3 regions of the Streptomyces sp. NBC_00038 genome follow, and region 1 is predicted to be linked to each of the others. Evidence: riboswitches for the same ligand, from Rfam matches in the RefSeq annotation. Region 1 holds a riboswitch; each other region holds the start of a gene.
The links. Region 1 has a riboswitch for cyclic di-AMP ahead of OG219_RS29585 (NlpC/P60 family protein). Riboswitches for the same ligand answer to the same signal wherever they lie in the genome.
Positions count from the first base shown of each region.

Region 1 (6,980 bases):
GTAGAAGAACACCAGGTCGCCCGGGAGGAGTTCGGATTGTGAGACACGGCGGCCGGCGTTGATCTGGGCGTAGGTCGTACGGGGCAGCTCGATGCCCGCGGCGCGGTAGGCGGCCTGGGTCAGGCCGGAGCAGTCGAAGGCGTCGGGCCCGGTGGCGCCCCAGACGTAGGGGCTGCCGAGCTTGGCGTAGGCGTACGAAACGGCCGCGGCCGCGCGGGAGTTGGGGGCCGCGACCGAGCCCGACGACGGCGCCTGGGCCAGGTCCCGTGCCGAGGACCGCGAGGCGCGGTCACCGGAGTCACCGGCGCCGACGGCCTGTGCGCGCTCTTCCTCGCTGAGGCGGCCCAACAGCTGCCGTGCCGCGTCCAGCTTTCCGTTGATCGTCTTCTTGTGCCGCTTCAGCTCCGCCTGCCGCGACTTGAGCGAGGCCAGTTCGACATGTGCGGCCCCGCGCAGCTGCTCGATCTCCCGCAGTTGCTGGCGTACGCGCTCCACGGATGCCGCCTGCCTGCTGCCCGCGCGCTCGGCGAACGCGGCACCTTCCAGGTACTGGTCCGGATCGTCGGAGAGCGCGAGCTGCAGCGCCGGGTCGAGGCCGCCGCTGCGGTACTGCGAGGCGGCTATCGAACCCAGCGCGTCGCGCGCCGAGTTGAGGCGCTCCTCCTTGCGTGCCGCCTCGTCCTGCAACGTGCCCAGCCGCTCCGCGGCCTTGCCGGCCTTCTCCTTGGCGCCGTTGTACTTCTCGGTGGCGACCTCCGCCTCCTCGTACAACTTGTCGACCTTGGCCTTCACCTGCGCCGTCGACAGCTGGGGCTCGGCGTGACCCGTCCCGTCGAAGGCGGTGGCCGTCGCCGCGCCTGCGAGGGCGATCGTGGCGGCTGTGCGGACCTTGCCTCCACCGAGCGAGCGCTGCCTGGGCTTGCGGTGCGTTGCCACGAGGGCGCCACATCCTTCGGTACGGCCGCCGGAGCGGGAACCCGGCGGTCAGCGGTTACGCGTCCGGCGGCGGCCCACACAGGGGGAGCGGGCCGCCGCCGGACCTTCTCGGCGGTGGTGTCCGGATGCCGCCCCTGGCCCGGGCGGCGGTGGGGAGCCGGGCACCTGGTGGAGGACGCTAAACCTGAGCGTGAGGGGTTGGTAACGCCATGTACGGAACTGGCGTCACTGGATCGCCGAACGACCGCATGTGATCGCGATTCCCGCCTGGAGTCGCCGACTTCACACGGTGTGATGACCGATGGGGGCAATCCCGGACAACCAGGGGTGCGCCGGTGCTAGGGGTTACATGGGATGGGCCGGTGACAAGTGGGGCCAGGGCGCAGGAATAGGCTCCCGCCTCATGGACCTACTCATCCATTTCTTCGTCGGCCTGCACATCATCGGCATCGCCTCGCTTCTCGGTGGCTTCCTCACCCAGATGAAGGCGATGGGCCAGGGCACGGCCCGGTTCGTCCCCGCGATGCTGCACGGCGCGCTGACCATGCTGGTCACGGGCGTCGTGCTGGTCGGCCTCAACCAGGCGGACGACCAGACGGTCAACAACATCAAGATCGGTGTGAAGCTGGCGCTGCTGATAGTGATCCTGGGGCTCGTCTACGTGAAGCGCGACGACGAGAAGGTGGACAAGGGCCTCTTCGGGCTCGTCGGGCTGCTGACCACGACGGACATCTTCATCGCGGTGCTGTGGACCTGACGGCTCCGGCTGCCACCACCAGCCACACCGCCACCGAGATCCACAGCAGTACCTCACCCAGCCCCTTGAGCCAGTCGACATCGAGGGCGGTGGAGACCGACAGGGTCGCCGCCGCCGTCATCCCCATCGGGAACACGGTCGCCCAGCGCCGCGCGTCGTAGCGCAGGCGCGGCCGGACCAGTTCCGCGGCGACCAGGACGCAGTACCAGGCGAGATCGAGGACGAGCAGGGCGACGGTGACGGCGCGCAGGACGCCGTTGTCGTCGTCGTTCCACAGGTAGGCGTTCACGTGGTGTGCCGCGACGAGTTCGGCACCGGCCAGCGCCGAGATCGCGAGCGCGCCGCCCGCGACCCACTGGTCCCCGGCGCCCGTGGCCACCTCCCTGATGTCGAAGTGCGCGAACGCCACCGCGTACAGCACGATCCCGAGCCAGAACAGCACCAGCGCGGTGTGCGCGAGCCAGTCCGCGCCCAGCGCCGCGGCGAGCGTGGCCCCCAGCACGGCCAGGCCCTGTGTCGCCACGCACACGAGGAACACCCCTCCCGGCATACGACGCTTCCAGTGCCGTACGACGACGAAGAGCAGCACCGGACACAGCACGGCCGACAGCGCAAGCAGCGCCTCGGCGACCTCCTGCCACCCCAGCGCGGACAGCCGCGTACCGAGGACGGTCGTCGCCGCGACAGCGGTGAGCCCGGCGGGCGTGCCCGCCTCCGCCGCCCAGCGCGTCCGCTCCCGCACCAGCCGTACGACGAAGTCCGCGGCGAGCGCGAGCCAGGCGACGGCCGCCAGCGCCAGCGCGATACGGGACAGCGTCTCGTAGCCGGTCAGATGCCACCCGACCGAGATGATGCCGGTCGCCATGACGGCGGCACCGGCGGCGGGCGGCCGCTCGGCCCACCACGCGCGGAGCTGGGGGATGGCTGGCATGGCTGGCATGGGCCCGATGCTAGGGATCTCCGGACGGGTGGCCCGCGGGGCACGCGCGCGGGGGATGAAAACGTGGGGCACGCGTGCGTGGGGGATGGCGCACGCGCTTGTTTGGGGTGGGTGGGGCGTGAAAGCCGTGGAGTGCGCCCACGCGCGGGGTGAAGTGCCCGGCGCCTGCGTATTGCAGGACCACGCTCCGCGCGTGCCTATCAGGACCCACACACCCCGGCGCGTGCGTATCAGGATCTCGCGCCTCGCGCCTCGCGCGGAGCGCGAACGCGCAGGGCGTGACAGCCGCCTGGCGTGCCTCGCCCGAAACGGCCGCGAGGCACGCCCCGTAGTGCACGAAAACGTGCCCCACGCGTGCGTGCCCCGCGAAAAGGGTGTCCGGGTGGTGCGTTGCGTTACGCCGGGCGTACCACGCTGTGGATCGCCGACTCGCCGTCGTAGTAGATCGATTCCTCGCGGACGTACGCGCCCGGCTTCGGGGCGTGGATCATCATGCCGTTGCCGATGTAGAGGCCGACGTGGCTGACGTCGTCGTAGAAGAAGACGAGGTCGCCGGGCTGGGCGTCGGAGAGGGCGACGGTCGTGCCGGCGTTCACCTGGTCGTAGGTGACGCGCGGGAGTGTGACGCCGGCGGCCTTCCAGGCGGCCTGGGTGAGGCCCGAGCAGTCGTACGAGCCGGGGCCGGTGGCGCCCCAGACGTACGGCTTGCCGACCTGGGCACGGGCGAAGGCGATGGCCTTGGCCGCCTTCGTGGCGTACGAGGAGTCGGTGGTGGTGGTCGTGCCGGTCGTGGCGCTCGACGACGTCTCCTGGGCGGCCGCCTTCGCCGCGGCCTCGGCAGCGGCCTGCTGCTGCGCCAGTTCCGCCGCCTTGCGCTCGGCCTCCTTGCGCTGCTCCTCCTCGATCGCCGCGAGCCGCGCCTTCTCCTCGGCGGTCAGCTGCGAGAGCAGTTCGCGCGCCGAGGCGAGCTTCTGCTGGACGTCGGCCTTGGACGTCTTGAGGGCGGTCTGCGAGGTGGTCAGCGTCTCCAGGCTCTGGGAGGCCTCCGTGCGCTTCTCGGTGGCGGCGGCCTGCTCCGTGACGTAGTCGTCGACGGCCGCCTTCTGGCGGGTGGTCAGCCGGTCCATCAGCTGGGTCTGGTCGAAGTAGTCCTGCGGGTTGTCGGCCAGCAGGAGACTCGCGGTGTCGGGGGCGGCGGCCCCGGTGCGGTACTGCGCCGCGGCGAACGAACCCAGCTCCTCACGCGCGGTGTTGAGCTTCTCCGTGCGCTTGGCGACGTCGTCGAGAAGGGTGTCGACCTGCTTGCGCTGCTTGGAGGTCTTCTCCTTGGCCGCGTTGTACTTGTCGGTGGCCGACTCCGCCTGCCGATAGAGGTCGTCAACCTTCTTCTCGACCTCTTCGAGGCTCGGCTTGGGCTCCTCCGAGGGCGCGGCGGTCGCCGTCTGGGAGAGCAGAGCCACCGAGGTGAGGGCCGCGGTTGCGAGCGCGGGGGGCCGTATGCCCGCCACGCGCGTACCCGAGAGCCATTTGCGATGCGACGCCAAGGGAGGCGACTCCTTCCATCATCCGCCTACCGAGTTAGCTGTCGGGTTCGGGCGGGTGGTTCGGAAGGGTTGCCCTACGGTCCCTGCCCGACAAGGCAGTTGGACCGATTCACCCCAAGGTCGGTTGGGTCCCCGGCTCCAGCTGCCATGAAGGCGCGCCGGACTCGGCGGAGGCTACCGCGGCCCGGCGACGTTCGCCGGTGGGGGTCGGGCGGCCTGGTCAGCACGCTAGCCAACTCGTGTGGCCCTTGTGAAGGTTGATGTTCGATATGCCCGATACATTTTCGTGACCTTAGTCATGAGCTTCGTCACCCGGGGTCGATTTGGAATGGTCTGCGGTGAGTTGTCCGAAGCGGTCGGAGCGACCGCAGCAGCCGCCCGCGATGCGGAAGTTCGGCCCGCGTGGGGAGTTCGGCCCGCGCCGGAGCCCCCGGCGGCCGGGCCTGGCTAATCTGCACGGATGACCACCGACCTGACCCTGCTGCCGCGTGTCGCCTATCGCGGGCAGGAGGTCACCGCGCCCCGGCTCCGAGGTCTCCTCGCGCTGCTCGCGGGCGACCTGCGCACGGGTTGCAGCACCGAGCGGCTGGTGGCAGGGCTGTGGCCGGAGGAGTTGCCGGAGCGGCCGGGAAAGGCGGTACAGGTCCTGGTGTCCAGGGCGCGGGCGCAGCTGGGCGCCGACGTCCTCATCAGCACGCCGACCGGATACCGGCTCACACTCGCCGAGGAGCAGGTCGACAGCTCCGCCCTACTGCTGTACGCCGCCGCGAGCGCGGACCGGGCCAGGGCCGGGGACCACGCGGGATCGCTGGCCGCGGCCGAGGCCGGGCTCGCGCTGTGGGAGGGCACCCCTGACGAGGCCGGCGACACCGACGACCCTGTAGCCGCGCTGCGCACCGAGCGCGCCCCCGTCCGCGGCACGCTCGTACGCGCGCAGGCGCTCGCACTCGCCCGCCTCGGCCGGCACGCGGAGGCGGCCGGACAGCTGGCCGCGGCCGCCGCGGAGCATCCGCGCGACGAGGAGGTGCTCGCCGAGCGGCTGCGCGGCGAGGCGGCCACGGCGGGCCCGTCCGCCGCGCTGATGCGGTACGAGGCGTACCGCCGTGAACTGCGCGACGAGCTCGGCACGGATCCGGGCGCCGGACTCAAGGCCGTACAACAGGAGCTGCTGCGCGGCGAGGCGCCCGTCGCCAGGCACGGCGTGCCGCACGAGCCGAACCCGCTGCTCGGCCGGGACGAGGACATCGCGGCGGTGGAGCGGCTGCTCCGCGCCTCCCGCGCCGTCACCGTCGTCGGCCCCGGCGGTCTCGGCAAGACCCGGCTCGCGCACGCCGTCAGCCGCCGGGCCGAGCAGCGCGTGGTGTATTTCGTGCCGCTCGCCGGCGTCACCGCGGGCGCGGACGTGGCCGCGGAGGTGGCCTCCGCGCTCGGCGCGGGCGAGGGACGGCCCGGCGCACTCAGTGGTCACGACCCGGTGTCCGGCATCCTCGGCGTGCTCGGCTCCGGGTCCGCGCTCCTCGTCCTCGACAACTGCGAGCAGGTCGTCGCCGGTGCCGCCGACCTCGTACAGGCCCTGGTCTCGTCCTCCAAGGACCTGCGGGTGCTCGCCACCAGCCGGGCCCCGCTGGGCCTCACCTCGGAGGCGGTGTACGCGCTGCCGGAGCTCGGGCTCGGCACCTCCGTCGAGCTGTTCACACAGCGGGCCCGGGCCGCCCGGCCCGGCGTGGAGCTGCCGCCGGACGCGGTGGCCGAGCTGTGCCGCCACCTCGACGGGCTGCCGCTCGCCGTGGAGCTGGCCGCCGCGCGGGTACGGGTCCTCTCGGTGCCGGAGATCGCCCGCCGCCTCGGCGACCGGTTCGCGCTGCTGCGCGGCGGGGCCCGGGACGCGCCGGAGCGCCACCGCACACTGCACGCGGTCGTGGACTGGAGCTGGAACCTGCTCGACGAGGACGCCAGGGCGGCGCTGCGCACCCTGTCCGTCTTCCCCGGCGGCTTCTCCGGCGAGGCGGCGGAGCAGGTCCTCGGCGAGGACGCGCTGCTTCTCCTGGAGCAGCTGGCCGATCAGTCGCTGCTCACCGTCGCCGACACCGCGGCCGGCGTGCGGTTCAGAATGCTGGAGACCGTACGGGAGTTCAGTGCGGCCCGGTGTGCGGAGGCGGGCGAGGACGAGGAGGCCGTCGACCGGTTCCTCGCCTGGGCGCGGGACTTCGGGGTCACGTACCACGACTGGTTCTTCGGCTCGGAACCGCTGACCGCCTGGGAGCAGATCAGAGCCGAGCAGGACAACCTCGTGCTGGCCCTGCGACACGCCCTGGCCCGTACGGACTGCCCCACCCTCGCCGCCCTCACCGCCGTCCTGGCCGCCGCCTGGTCCATCGGCTCCAGCTACCCCCGCCTCGCCGCCCTCGCCGCGGACACAGGCCCGCCCCTGTCGCACTACCACCCCGAGCCCGAATACGTCGAAGTCGCCCGCGCCGCCGCGGTGTTGTCCACGGGAAGCCTGTTCATGGGCGAAGGCCCGCGCGCCGTACGCCAACTCGTCACCCTCCGGCGGCTGCCCCCAGCCCCGCCGGACACCCTGGTGCGGGCCATCGCGGCAGTGCTCAGCGCGATCCCCGAGATGTCGCCTCCCGACTACGAGGTGTTGCGGGATCTCTGCGAGAGCGAGCAGCCGCTGCTCGCCGGCATCGCCGAGTGCGTCGCCACGTACGTCTGGGAGCACGAGCACGACATCGAGCGCGCGCTCGCCTCGGCTCGCCGGAGCGTTGCCGCACTGGAGCCCGTCGACAACCCGTTCCTGCAG
Region 1 covers NZ_JAPELQ010000001.1:6,492,744-6,499,723, forward strand. Annotated here, with positions in the region: gene OG219_RS29570 (C40 family peptidase) at 1-936, opposite strand, end outside; gene OG219_RS29575 (hypothetical protein) at 1,340-1,693, shown strand; gene OG219_RS29580 (tellurite resistance/C4-dicarboxylate transporter family protein) at 1,671-2,624, opposite strand; gene OG219_RS29585 (NlpC/P60 family protein) at 3,029-4,177, opposite strand; cyclic di-AMP (ydaO/yuaA leader) riboswitch at 4,185-4,357, opposite strand; gene OG219_RS29590 (BTAD domain-containing putative transcriptional regulator) at 4,638-6,980, shown strand, end outside.

Region 2 (6,980 bases), 240 kb from region 1:
CCTTCCCCTACGAGTCCGCTCACGAGGACGTCCTCATCCCGCTCCCGGACGGCACCCGCCTGTACGCCCGCGTCTGGCGCCCGCTGACCGACGAACCCGTACCGGCGCTCCTCGAGTACCTCCCGTACCGCCTCACGGACTGGACCGCGCCACGCGACTGGCAGCGCCATCCCTGGTACGCCGGACACGGCTACGCCTCCGTCCGCGTGGACGTCCGCGGCCACGGCAACTCGGAGGGCATGCCGACGGACGAGTACTCGGCGGTGGAGCTGGCGGACGGCGTGGAGGTGGTCAACTGGCTTGCTTCCCAGCCCTGGTGCTCCGGCAAGGTCGGCATGTTCGGCATCTCCTGGGGCGGCTTCAACTCCCTCCAGATCGCGGCCCTCGCGCCCGAACCGCTCAAGGCGATCGTCACGGTCTGCTCGGCGGACGACCGCTACGACAACGACGTGCACTACATGGGAGGTTCCGTCCTCGCCGTCGACATGCACGCCTGGGCGGCCACCATGCTCGCCTTCGCCGCCCGCCCGCCGGACCCGGTGCACGTGGGCGAGGTGATGTGGCGCGACATGTGGGTGAAGCGGCTGGAGGCGGTGGACCCCTTCATCCACACCTGGCTGGAGCACCAGACCCGGGACGCGTACTGGCGCCACGGCAGCGTCTGCGAGGACTACGGCGCGATCCAGGCCGCCGTCCTGGCGGTGGGCGGCTGGCACGACCCGTACCGGGACACGGTGTTGCGCCTGGTCGAGAACCTGCCACCCGATCGCGTACGAGGCCTGATCGGCCCCTGGTCGCACCAGTACCCGGACCGGGGCCTGCCGCCGGGCCCGGCGATCGGGTTCCTTCAGGAGACGCTGCGGTGGTGGGACCACTGGCTGAAGCCCTCCTCCGGTTCCGGCAGGGGCGTGATGTCGGAGCCGCTCCTCCGCTCGTACGTCAGTGACTCGCATCGTCCGGCAACGGTGTACGAGGTGTTGCCGGGCCGGTGGGTGGGCGACGAGACCTGGCCGTCGCCCGCCGTGACGCCGGTCTCGTACGGCCTCCAGGGCGCGCCGGTACTGGTGCGCTCCCCCATGCACACGGGCGTGGACGCGGGCCGCTTCTTCCCCTTCGGGAACGACGCGGACCTGCCGCCGGACCAGCGGGAGGAGGACGGCCGTTCGGCGTGCTTCGAGTTCGAAGTCCCGGAGGAGACCTGGGTGTTGGGGCGCCCGAAGGTGCGGTTGCGACTCACCTCGCACGCCGAGCGCGGCCAGGTGATCGCCCGGGTCTGCGACGTGGCCCCCGACGGCTCATCGACCCTCGTCACCCGCGGCGTCCTGAACCTGTCAGCACGTCACGGCCGTGACCAGGCGGTTCCCTGGAAACCGGGCTCTACGGAGGACGTGCTTTTCGAGCTGAACGGCATCGGCCACGCCTTCCCCGCGGGCCACCGCATCCGGCTGGCCGTCTCCTCCGCGTACTGGCCGTGGATCTGGCCCCAGCCCGGCTCGGAGGCGGGCTTCACCCTGGACCCGGCGGGCAGCGCCCTCGAACTCCCCGTACGGGCAAGGCAGTCGTCGTTCCCGATCACCTTCGAGGAGCCGGAGGAGTCCGAACCCCTGGGCGTCGTCGTGCCGGCAACCCTCGACGAACCACGCCCCGAACGCCTCGTCGTACGCGACGTCGCCAAGGGCGAGTGGCGCCTCGAAGTCGACCCCCGCTACGGCGGCACCCGCGTCTATCCCGACGGCCTCGAATTCACGGAGGACGCGCTGGAGACGTACACGATCAACGAGTCGGATCCGCTGTCCGCGCGGACCCGGTCGACTTGGTCGATCCGGCTGCACCGGCCGGAGTTGCCTTGGGACGCGCGGGTCTCCACGACCTCCGAAATCACCTGCGATGCCCATGACTTCATCACCTTGAACGAGGTGATCTGCAGCGACGGGGACGAAGTCGTGTTCCACCGGACGTGGGAGCGGCGAATTCCGCGGACGGCAGGCTAGGCGGCCGCCTATTCCGCGGGACAGGGGGCTGGGCGGCCACCCGGTCATCGCGCCTTCGGGCATCCAGCAGATGCCCGTATTGCACCTAGATTGCCTACGTCGCCGCTTTGTTCACGCTTGGTCGCGTGAAATGGGTCACGTCCGGACAAGATCGACATCTGACCCCGCCTCACAATTGCCCGTTCGCGAAAGGCAAGTTGAGTTTCACATTCCGGTGGAATCGGGCGATTCTCTCTGCAATCCACCGAGGCAAAAGCGATCTACGCCGCGAAATCGGGCCTTGTTCCCGACATGTGCTCTCGCATACGTTCGCGTCGATCCAGGCGGAACGCCGAATCCTGCCGCCGCCCGGAAACCCCACCCACCCACACGCTCACGGCAGGAGCGGGGGACCCAGGTAAGCCGCCGATCCGGACTCCGGAACGGCTAGGGGTAAAGCCGCGCCCACCCACGCGGCCGGGCAGCTCCCGCCCGAACCCGACAGCTCACCTCGCAGGCGCCGGAGAGGAATTCGCCATGCCCGCACGAGGCAAGCACCGCCGCCCCAGGACCAACCACCTCACCCGCGGCATGGTCGCCGCCGGAACGGGCGGAGCCGCACTCGCACTCCCCCTGGTGAGCGCGACCGGCGCCCACGCCGCCACCCAGGCGTCCGTGCCCGCCCAGGCCACCGCGGTGGCGAAGGCCGCTCCGGCCGCGGTCCCCGACGTCAAGCTCGTCACGTACAAGGTCACCGCGGGCGACACCTTGTCCAAGATCGCGCGAGAACACACCAAGGACGGCAGTTGGCAGGCGCTCTACAAGGCCAACGCCGCGGTCATCGGCGGCGACCCGGCGGCGATTCGCCCGGGCACGACCCTGACGGTTGGCACGAAAACCGCCAAAACGTCCGCTAAGTCGACCGGCTCCACCACGGATTCCGCCGCGGCCCCCGCCACCACCGCGACCTACACCAACGACCTCGACGGCTGGATCAAGGAGGCCCTGGCCATCATGGCCCAGTCCGGAATCCCCGGCTCCTACGACGGCATCTACCGCAACATCATTCGCGAGTCCGCGGGAAACCCCCTGGCCATCAACAACTGGGACTCCAACGCCGCCGCCGGCACCCCGTCCAAGGGCCTCCTCCAGGTCATCGACCCGACCTTCACGGCCTACCACGTGGCCGGCACCTCGATGGACCCCTACGACCCGGTCGCGAACATCACGGCGGCCTGCAACTACGCCGCTGCGAAGTACGGTTCGATCGACAACGTCAACGGGGCCTACTGAGTCGGACGCATCCCCCTGAGCGGTCCGCACCGGGTCCGCACCTCAGAAAATGCACCTGCCGGATCGCGGTCGGGGGCGTTATGCTCGCCGCGATGATGACTCAATCCGTAGGCAGATTGGGGGTCCCATCCGCGCAAGGTGAGTGCTGATGCTCACTCAGACCGCGAATGGGGATTCCCGCCTTTCCTTCTGGCTGCGCGTGCGCGAGTTCGCCGTGCCGCCTTCCATGATCGAGACTGCGACCGCCCGCCGCTCCGCCGGGGACTGGGCGGGGGCGTGCGCCGCCGCAGGCATCGACGTCGATTTCAATCTGCGTTCCGTGGCGCGCACGCATGGCCGCGGCCTCGCAGCCCGGATCCGGGCCGATCTCCGCCATCTGGCTCCCGACCTGTTGCGCTGGCACCTGCCGAGGGTCGCTCCCGACGGGCTGCTGCGGCCGGGGCTGACCATCGCCCTGGCTCGGTACGGGTCTCGATACGGGTCTTGGCACGAGTCTCGGTACGAGGACGTAGCTGCGGGGCGTGAGGGCGAGCACCCGGTGTACCTCGTGGTCCGGACTCCGCCCGCCTGGGCGGACGCCGGTCAGCGGATCAGCCTCGCGCTGTGGGGCCGCCCCGGCATCGAGTCCGGCTCATGTCGGCATCCGCATCCTCATCCCAACCGGCGGTACCGGCTCGACCTGCACCGGCACCTGTGGGACGCGCGCAGGGCCGACGAACTGCGGGTCCGGTCCGGGGCCGATCGGCTGCGCGCCCCCTCCGCCGACCCGGATCCGCCGGCGATGGTGCCGCAGGGGCACCGGTGTGCCGTCGACCGATGGGCGGCCGAGGCGCGGATCCTGCTCCACGCCGAAGGGCGGCCCGACGGTATCGGAACCGTCGCCGTGCGGCCCGGGGCCCGGCACCGGCTGGCCCTGGAACTGATCGCGGACAGGGACGGCCCCGGGCCACCCGCCATGCGAATCGCCGCGGCGCCCACGGACGGCAGCGCATCCGCACTGCCGGTCCTGCCCGACGCGGCGACCTGGGTGCTGCCCGATCTGGAACTGATCCGCACCGGTTCGATCGAGGTCGACCGGCTGCATCCGCTCGTCGCCTCGGCACTGGTACCGGGGCGCTCGCCGACCCGCGCCTCCCCCGTTCCGGACCGGGCCCCGGGGCAACCGCGACTCGTGGACTGCCGTGGCGCCGAGCACCGGATCGGCCTGGTCGACGGGGTACTGGCGGCGCTGGACCACGACCCTGCCGAGATCCGCCGTGAGGAACTGCTGGTCGCGCTGACCGGCACTCCGCTTCCCTGCCTGCAGGCCATCGACGAGGCGCACCGTCGCCCGGACTGTCTCGTCGGCGTCCGAGAACGCCTGGTCCATGGCGACATCACCGGCGCGCTGGCCGTCGTCGAGGGCTTGCTCGGCCCCGACGCGGTGCTGCGCGGCGGCGCCCTGCGGGACGAGCTGGAGGCGGCCGCGGACCGGCGGATCACCTACGGGCTGTTCAGGGCAGGCCTGATCGGACCCGCGCCGGGATCCGGGCCCGACGGTGTCAGCTGCCACCCGGCTTGTCACCGTCCCCGCGCCCGTGAACGCGGGCGCTCGCGGGCGCGCCGGGCGAGCTTGCGCTGACGCGGGGGTCTCCGTCGGGGCCGGGCACGCGTCCTTGCTCTGATCCTTGCTCCGACGCGTGGGCCTCCGTCCGGGCCCGCTTCCTTGCGCTGACGCGGGGCCTCCGTGCGGGCCCGCCACGCTTCCCCACATCGACGCGGGGGTCTCCCGCCGCTCCAGGGATCTCCGCCGCACCGGGAATCTCCCGCCACTCCGGGGGACCTCCGTCCCCCACACCCGCCTCTCCCACCACGAACCCAAAGGTGATGAAACATGACCACTTGCACCCCGTTCGCCACAACAGCCACCCCCTCCGCCCAAGCCCCAGCCAAAGCCCTCGCCCCCGCTCCAGCCCCCGCCTCCCAACTAGACGTAGCCGGCGACCTGCTGACCCTCCTCCGCGACGCCACCACCGAACCCCGCCCCGACACCCAGCTGGAGGCCCTGACGCTGGCCGTGGCCGCCGACCTTCCCGTACTCCTGTGGGGCGAGCCGGGGATCGGCAAGACCGCTGCCCTGACACAGCTCGCCGCGGCCCTGGATCTTCCGCTGACCACGGTGATCGCCAGCGTGCACGAGCCGTCCGACTTCTCGGGGCTGCCCATCGTCGGAGACGATCCCGCGGAACAGGGTGTGCCAATGGCCCCGCCGGACTGGGCAGTTCGCCTGGTACGGGCCGGCCGAGGTCTTCTGTTCCTGGACGAGCTGTCCACCGCGCCGCCGGCCGTTCAAGCCGCGCTGCTCCGCCTCGTGCTCGAACGGCGGATCGGCTCGCTTCAACTGCCGCCAGGGGTAAGGATCGTGGCCGCCGCCAATCCGCGATCCTCGGCGGCCGACGGCTGGGAACTGAGCCCGCCGCTGGCCAACCGGTTCGTCCACCTCCAGTGGACCCACGACCACGACGTCGTCGTACGCGGCCTCGGCGGGACCTGGCCCCGGGCGACACTGCCGCTGCTCGCCCCGGAGAAGTTGCCGGAGGCCGTGGACTTCGCCCGCCGCGCGGTGTGTGGACTCCTCACCGGCCGGCCCAAGCTCGTCCACCAACTGCCCAGCAACGAAACCCGCCGGGGCGGCGCCTGGCCCTCCCCCCGGAGCTGGGAGATGACCCTGTGCCTGATCGCCTTCGCGACCGCGGCCGGCTCCTCCCGGGAGGTACTTTCCCTGCTGGTCAGAGGCACCGTCGGCGACGGTCCGGGCCTGGAACTACTGGCGAGCCTGGACCGGATGGACCTCCCGGACCCCGAATCGCTTCTCGCCGACCCGACGGGTATCGCCCTGCCCGAGCGGGGAGATCTACGCCAGGCAGTGCTCGACGGTGTGGTGGCGGCGGTCCGCAAGCGTCCGGAGAAGTCCCGCTGGGACGCGGCGTGGACGCTCCTGGTCCGGGCCGTGGAGACCGGAGCCCCGGACCTGGTGGTCGTCCCCGCGACCACACTCGCCACGCTGCGCCAGGACGACTGGGACGTTCCGGCAACGATCGAGCAGCTGGCCGGGGTGGTGTCCCTGTCCCGGCGCGCGGACCACGCGGCCGCACAGACCGCCACCCGTGCCGCGGCCAACGCGAAGGCCGGCCGATGACCCCGAACCCGTACGCACCGGGGACGCTGAGCCCCGACGTCGACCCCGCCCCTGCCCCCGCCCTCGACCTCGACCTCGACAAACTCTTCGCCGCCCGATTGCACGCCGCCCGAGCCCGGCCCTACTTGGCGACGGCCCTGTTCGCCCTGCACACCGTGGAGTCACGGCGGGTGCCGACGATGGCCGTCGACCGGTACTGGCGGTGCTACGTCTCGCCGGCCTTCGTGGACCTGACCCCGGTCGAGGAACTGGCCTCGGTATGGGTCCACGAGGTGTCCCACCTGCTCCGCGACCACCACGGGCGCAGCGACCGGTACGCCCGGGAGCAAGAGCTGACCGGCCCGGCGGAACGACTGCGGATGAACATCGCCGCGGACTGCGAGATCAACGACGACGCCTTCGGTGACGGGCTGGTCCAGCCCGAGGACGCCGTCGTACCGGGGACCTTGGGGCTGCCCGAAGGCCAGCTCATGGAGGCCTACCTGCGCCACGTCCGGCTCGGCCTGTACGCACAGCACGCGGCCTGGCTGGACTGCGGC
Region 2 covers NZ_JAPELQ010000001.1:6,247,848-6,254,827, reverse strand. Annotated here, with positions in the region: gene OG219_RS28355 (CocE/NonD family hydrolase) at 1-1,991, shown strand, start outside; cyclic di-AMP (ydaO/yuaA leader) riboswitch at 2,352-2,503, shown strand; gene OG219_RS28350 (LysM peptidoglycan-binding domain-containing protein) at 2,508-3,263, shown strand; gene OG219_RS28345 (hypothetical protein) at 3,412-4,884, shown strand; gene OG219_RS28340 (AAA family ATPase) at 5,137-6,441, shown strand; gene OG219_RS28335 (VWA-like domain-containing protein) at 6,438-6,980, shown strand, end outside.
Region 2: another riboswitch for cyclic di-AMP. It lies ahead of OG219_RS28350 (LysM peptidoglycan-binding domain-containing protein); the one in region 1 lies ahead of OG219_RS29585 (NlpC/P60 family protein).

Region 3 (6,980 bases), 4.8 Mb from region 1:
GGCGGCTCGCTCAGCGCGATGACGGCCGTCTACGACACGATGCAGTTCGTCACCTGCGAGGTGGAGACCGTCTGCCTCGGCCAGGCCGCCTCGGCCGCCGCCGTGCTGCTGGCGGGCGGCACGCCGGGCAAGCGGTTCGCGCTGCCGGGTGCCCGCGTGCTGATCCACCAGCCGTCGTTTCCCGAGCCGATCCAGGGGCAGGCTTCTGATCTGGCCATCCAGGCCGAGGAGTTGACGCGTACTCGGAGGATGCTGGAGGAGATGCTCGTGCGGCACACAGGCCAGAGTCCGGAGCGGGTCGCCGCGGACATCGAGCGGGACAAGATCCTCGACGCGCCTGCGGCACTGGCGTACGGACTGATTGACGGGATCATCCCGAGCCGCAAGGCTTCTCGCCCCACACCCGGCGCGAGGTGAGCGGCCGATGCTCCCACCCGAACTGCCCCCGCTGCCCGCACTGACGCGCGCGGAAGCCGAGTTGATCGACCGTTACCTGGACGTGGTCGACCTGCTCGGCCGCATCAACCCGGCCCGCCCCGGGGACACCTACCGAGGTCTGCGAGCGGCTCAGGCGCTGGTCGCCAAGGCGACGGCACTGCGGGACGCCCTCGCGCTGATGCACCAGCGCGGCGAGAGCGAGGTGCACGCTCCGACCCTGGCACAGGCCCTGCGTGTCCTCGACGGCGAGCGGCGGGCCGCCCGCGTCACCCTGCCGCCCGGTTCCGACAGCTGACGCCCTCCCACCCGGGCCCCCGCACACGCCGACCCGTCGGAGCGTCCGGCCCGGGTTTCAAACGCACCAGATGGTGTACCCCCGGATGGCGTAGACACCCATCCTTCCAAGAGCGCGCAGAAGTTGCGCAACGCGCGTAGCGCGATTGCGTACTTGAAGCCCTTCGTTGCTGGTACGGGCGTCGTCGGCCTGCTGGACACTCGCTCGAACGGCGGGGTGTCCACCCGAACGGGTGAGTGGTGAGTAACCCCACAAACCACCGATTCCGCTCGGATTTTCCGACATCAATGCGTGAAGATCCCTTCCGACGACAAGCCCCCGCCACACCGGCGGGGCGGTCCGGGTCGGACGCCGAGTCCTGCCGCCTCCCGGATGACCGGTCGACAGATGTGCATCGGCAGGAGTGGAGGACCCAGCACGACGGGCCGCCGGAGAGATCCGGGCGGTCCTTGGGGTGAAGCCGCAGTAAGCGGCCGGGCTACTTCGCCAGCCCGAATCCGACAGGTCATCCTTCACAGGCGGCTGACGAAGGGTTGCGCATGACTGCGCTCAATCGTGTCCCGTCGCTGTGGACGAGGGCCGGTACGGCCTCGGCTCTCACCATCGCCGCCGTGGGCGGCAGCCTCGTGGTCCCCGGCGTCGCATCCGACGCCGAAGCGGCCACCCTGGCGACGAAGGCACTTCAGGTCGCGGCTTCCAAGAAGGGCTCCCCGTACAAGTACGGCGCCGCTGGGCCGCGCCGTTTCGACTGCTCCGGGCTCACGCTCTACTCGTACAAGAAGGCGGGCAAGAAGCTGCCTCGTACGGCCGCGGCGCAGTACAACAAGACCAACCATGTCTCCGCCTCGAAACGCAAGGCCGGAGACCTCGTGTTCTTCCACTCGGGCCGGAGCGTGTACCACGTCGGCATCTACGCCGGGAAGGGAAAGATCTGGCACTCCCCGAAGTCCGGGGAGGTAGTGAAGCTCCAGAAGATCTGGACGAAGAGCGTCTGGTACGGCCGAGTGAGCTGACCCGTTCCGTGGGGGCGACGGCGCGCGCCGTCGCCCCCACGGAACGTGCGGCAGGGCGTGAAACACGGTCGAACCGGTTACTCGTCCACCATGGTGGAACAACGTCCCCGCACGGAACGCGACGAGAAACCTCTTGAGCGCGCCGACCGCAATTTCGCCGAGCTCCTCCAGGAGCTGCGGGTCACCCAGACCGGCGTGCAGATCCTCTTCGCCTTTCTGCTGACCCTGGCCTTCACCCAGCGCTTCCCTTCGCTGGACACGACGCAGCGCGCCACGTACGTGACCACGCTCCTGCTCGCGTTCCTGGCCGCCGCCCTGTTCACTGCGCCGGCCGCCCTGCACCGGTCGCTGTTCCAGCAGAACGTCAAACCCGCCATCGTGCGGGTCTCCTCCTGGCTGACCCACGTCGGCCTGTACGTGCTGATGCTGGCGTTCACCGGATCGGTGCTCCTCGTCGTCGACGTGACGGTGGGGCGCGGCGCCGGGATCGCCGCGGGCGCGGGCACTCTGGCCGTCTGTCTGGCTCTGTGGACCGCCCTGCCCTGGCTGGTGCAGCGCCATGTCACGTCCGCAGAGGGGCGAGGAGAGGAATCGGACCCAGCGACGTGAGCGTGCTGCCAGTTGTGCTGCGCGGTGCCTTCGGACGCGCCGCGCAGCGCAACTGGACCGGGACTCAGGGCTCTTGCGGACCCCCGGCCGTCACCGGCTCGACCGGTGCCGTCCAGGGCAGTTCGATGGAGATGGTCTTGCCGCCTTCGCGGGTGGGCCGGACGGTGAGTCTGCCGCCGCACTCCGCGGTCAGCCAACGGATGATCACCATGCCGCGTCCGTTGTCCTGCTGGACGGCTGCGGGCAGTCGTTTGGGAAAGCGTGGGTGGCTGTCGGTGACGCCGAGGCGCAGGTGTTCGTCCCGGTCGAGGCGGACGTCCACTCTGAAGGTGGGCGACTGCCCGAAAGTGTGCTGGACGGCGTTGGTGGCTAGTTCGGACACGATCAGGCGTACGGTGTCGGCGACTTCGGAGTCACCCGGCAGGCCCCATTCGGCCAGCACTTCGGCGACGAATTTCCGGGCCGCGGAGACCGAGGCTGGATCGCTCGGCAGAGTGACGGATGCTTCCTGATGGTCTGCCATGGCGCGGTCGTCCCTTTCCCACGGGACCGGGGTCCGACACGGAGCGGATGGTTCGAGTACGGTCCCGGACTGGTGCTTCGCGCCAGACTGCCATTACCTGGCCGGTCACGGGTGCGATCCACCGAGATATGCATATATCTGTCGCTCGAAGCGGTGAACTCTGCGACGGAGGACCGTATTTGGGCGGCTCGGAAGGAGTAAGGAGTACGGCCATGCAGTACGGTCCCGCGGTACGCCGCCGCAAGCTCGGTGCAGAACTGCGCGCTCTGCGCGTGGGTGCGGCTCTCACGAGCGGGGAGGCGGCCCGTCTCCTCGGCTGGCACCAGTCGAAGGTGAGCCGGATCGAGACCGGCACGAGTGGGGTCAAGCCCGCGGACGTGGAGCGGCTCCTGGACGCCTACGCCGTCGACGAGCCCGAGTTACGGGACCTGCTGGTCGTGCTGGCGGGCGCGGAGGGCAACGGGCGGCACCACTGGTGGCACGCCTACCGCGGTGTCCTGCCGCCGACGTACCGCGACTTCATCAGTCTGGAGTCGCAGGCCAGCGGAATGCGCACGCTGGAGACGTCCGTGGTGCCGGGGTTGCTGCAGACACCCGAGTACGCCCGTGCGGTGACGCGGGCCGCCGTAGGGGGACTTGAGGACGCCAAGCTCGACGCGCTCGTCGAGGTGCGCCTTGCCCGGCAGGACGTGCTGCGTTCGAATCCGCCGCTGGAACTGAGTGCGGTCCTGGACGAAGCGGTGCTGCGACGGGACGTTGGCGGGCCGGAGGTCATGGCACGCCAGCTGCACCGGTTACGGGAGGCCGCCACCCTGCCTCAAGTGCGGCTTCAGGTACTGCCGTTCGCCGCCGGGGCGCACATCGGAGTCACCGGGCCTTTCGTTATCTTCTCATTTCCGAACACTTCTGATCTGGATGTGGTTGTTCTCGACCACTTGACGAGTAGCCTCTATCTCGAACGGAAAGAAGACCTAGAGGCCTACAGCGAGGCCTTCAACGCCCTTCAGATCCAAGCCCTTTCGCCCGAGGACTCATTGGATTACATCGCCGGGTTAGGTGACGGCGCGTAAGGAGGCACCATGTCTGCACTGCCTCGGTACGTACCTTCCAGTACTTCGCTGCACGATGTGCGCTGGCTGTGCAGCAGTCGCAGTACGGGAATGAACAACTGCGTCGAGACGGCACGACCGGGTCCAGGACCCTGGTCCGGACTCGTGGCCGTCCGCGACTCCAAGAACACCGCAGGTCCCGCCCTGCTGTTCACCCCTGCCACCTGGGAGGGATTCATCGCCGGACTGAGCTGAGCATCATCGGGTTGCGCTGATCACCCGTACCGCGTGCTCGATCTGTGCGTCGGTGAGGTCCGCGCGAGCGGTCAGCCTCAGTCGGGAGATGCCGTCGGGCACCGACGGGGGGCGGAAGCAGCCGACGGCGAGTCCCGCCTCGCGGCAGTCGGCGGCCCACCGCACGGCCCGTTCGGGGGACGGCGCGCGCACGGAGACGACGGCGGCGTCCGGTCGTACCGCTTCCAGGCCCTCGGCCGTCAGGCGGCTGTGCAGCGCCGTGGCCACCGCGCGGGCCCGTTCGGCACGCTCCGGTTCGCGGCGCAGCAGCCGCAGCGCCGCGAGGGCCGCGCCCGCCGCCGCGGGCGCGAGACCGGTGTCGAAGATGAACGTGCGCGCCGCGTTGACCAGGTGGTCGATGACGGGTGCGGGCCCGAGGACGGCACCGCCCTGGCTGCCCAGCGACTTGGACAAGGTGACCGTCACGACGACGTCCGGGTCGCCCGCGAGGCCCGCCGCCTGCGGAGCGCCCCGGCCGCCGTCGCCGAGGACGCCGAGCCCATGTGCGTCGTCGACGACGATCCCGGCGCCGAACGCCCGGCAGGCGGCGGCAAGACCGGCCAGCGGCGCCGCGTCCCCGTCCACCGAGAACACCGTGTCGGAGACGGCGACGGCGGGCCCCCTGTGGGTGCTGAGCGCCTTGCGCACGGCGTCGGGGTCGGCGTGCGCGACGACCTGCGTGGTGCCCCGGGCCAGCCGGCAGCCGTCGATCAGCGAGGCGTGGTTGCCCGCGTCCGAGACGACGAGGGAGCCGTGCGGCGCGAGCGCGGTGACGGCGGCGAGGTTGGCCGCGTATCCGGAGGAGAAGACGAGCGCGGACTCGAAGCCGCAGAAGCCGGCCAGCTCGCGTTCGAGTTCGCCGTGCAGTTCGGTCGTGCCGGTGACGAGCCGGGATCCGGTGGCACCGCCGCCCCACGTTCTCGCGGCTGCCGCGGCGGCTTCGGTGATCTCCGGATGGCGGGCGAGACCGAGGTAGTCGTTGCTCGCGAGATCGAGGAGCGGGGAGTCCGCGGGCCGCGGGCGAAGGGTGCGTACGAGTCCGGCCCGGCGGCGCGCCTGCGCCTGCTCGTCGATCCAGCCGAACGCCATGGGTCCTCCAGACCGTGGTTACTAATGTGGGGCGGGCGGTGCTTGGGCGCACTGGTTTCCGCGGCCGGCGCACGCACTGGTTTTTGTAGGCAGTGCACAGACCCTAGCGGCCGCCCCAGCCACCCAGGGTGTGGCAATACCCACACGTCGAACCGTCTCTCTTGTGCAAACTCTCCTTGGCCGCAAGCGGTCGCATACGCCAGGATCGGACCTCATGGACCTGCTGAACACGCTGGTGGACAAGGGGCTTCGGCGCGAGCTGCCGACCCGCGAAGAAGCTCTGGCCGTGCTGGCCACCTCCGACGACGACGTGCTCGACGTGGTGGCCGCGGCCGGAAAGGTGCGCCGGCACTGGTTCGGCCGACGGGTGAAACTCAACTATCTCGTCAATCTCAAGTCGGGCCTGTGTCCCGAGGACTGCTCGTACTGCTCGCAGCGGCTGGGGTCGAAGGCCGGGATCCTCAAGTACACCTGGCTCAAGCCGGAGGAGGCCTCCAAGGCAGCGGCGGCGGGCCTGGCCGGGGGCGCCAAGCGGGTCTGCCTGGTGGCCAGCGGACGTGGTCCGACGGACCGTGACGTGGACCGGGTCTCCGACACGATCAAGGCCATCAAGGACGGGAACGAGAACGTCGAGGTCTGCGCCTGCCTCGGCCTGCTGAACGACGGGCAGGCGGAGCGGCTGCGCGAGGCGGGCGCGGACGCCTACAACCACAACCTGAACACGTCCGAGGGGACGTACGGGGACATCACGACCACGCACACGTACGCCGACCGGGTGGACACCGTCCAGAAGGCGCACGCGGCCGGCCTGTCCGCCTGCTCCGGTCTGATCGCCGGCATGGGCGAGAGCGACGAGGACCTGGTCGACGTCGTCTACGCACTCCGCGCGCTCGACCCAGACTCCGTTCCGGTGAACTTCCTGATCCCCTTCGAGGGCACCCCGCTCGCCAAAGAGTGGAACCTGACGCCTCAGCGGTGTCTGCGGATCCTGGCGATGGTCCGGTTCGTCTGCCCGGACGTCGAGGTCCGCATCGCGGGCGGCCGTGAGGTCCATCTCCGCACGATGCAGCCGCTGGCCCTGCACCTCGCCAACTCGATCTTCCTCGGCGACTACCTCACCAGCGAGGGCCAGGCCGGCAAGGCCGACCTGGACATGATCGCGGACGCCGGGTTCGAGGTGGAGGGCGCGGGCGAGGTGACGCTGCCGGAGCACCGGGTTGCCGAGGGTGGGGGCTGCGGCTCGCACGAGGGCGGCGGCGGGTGCGGTTCCGCTTCCGCCTCCACGCCCGCTCCCGCTTCCGCTCCCGCGGAAACGCCTGCCGAGGCGCGTACGGATCTCGTGGCCGTACGCCGCCGGGGTGCCGGAACGGATCTCGCGCCCAATGCCTGATCTGCCCGTGGCCGGGTCCGTGCGCGAGCTGCTGGATCTCGACCGGCGGCATGTGTGGCATCCGTACGGGCCGATGCCCGGCCGGCAGGAACCGCTCGTCGTGGAATCGGCGAGCGGGGTACGGCTGCGCATGGCGGACGGCTCGGGCGAGCTGATCGACGGCATGTCGTCCTGGTGGTCGGCCATCCACGGCTACAACCACCCGGTACTCAACGACGCCGCGCGCGACCAGCTGGAACGCATGAGCCATGTCATGTTCGGCGGGCTCACCCACGAGCCC
Region 3 covers NZ_JAPELQ010000001.1:1,672,224-1,679,203, forward strand. Annotated here, with positions in the region: gene OG219_RS07775 (ATP-dependent Clp protease proteolytic subunit) at 1-417, shown strand, start outside; gene OG219_RS07780 (hypothetical protein) at 425-733, shown strand; cyclic di-AMP (ydaO/yuaA leader) riboswitch at 1,083-1,269, shown strand; gene OG219_RS07785 (C40 family peptidase) at 1,273-1,746, shown strand; gene OG219_RS07790 (DUF6328 family protein) at 1,837-2,355, shown strand; gene OG219_RS07795 (ATP-binding protein) at 2,420-2,878, opposite strand; gene OG219_RS07800 (helix-turn-helix transcriptional regulator) at 3,091-3,948, shown strand; gene OG219_RS07805 (DUF397 domain-containing protein) at 3,958-4,182, shown strand; gene OG219_RS07810 (8-amino-7-oxononanoate synthase) at 4,186-5,310, opposite strand; gene bioB (biotin synthase BioB) at 5,525-6,700, shown strand; gene OG219_RS07820 (adenosylmethionine--8-amino-7-oxononanoate transaminase) at 6,693-6,980, shown strand, end outside.
Region 3: another riboswitch for cyclic di-AMP. It lies ahead of OG219_RS07785 (C40 family peptidase); the one in region 1 lies ahead of OG219_RS29585 (NlpC/P60 family protein).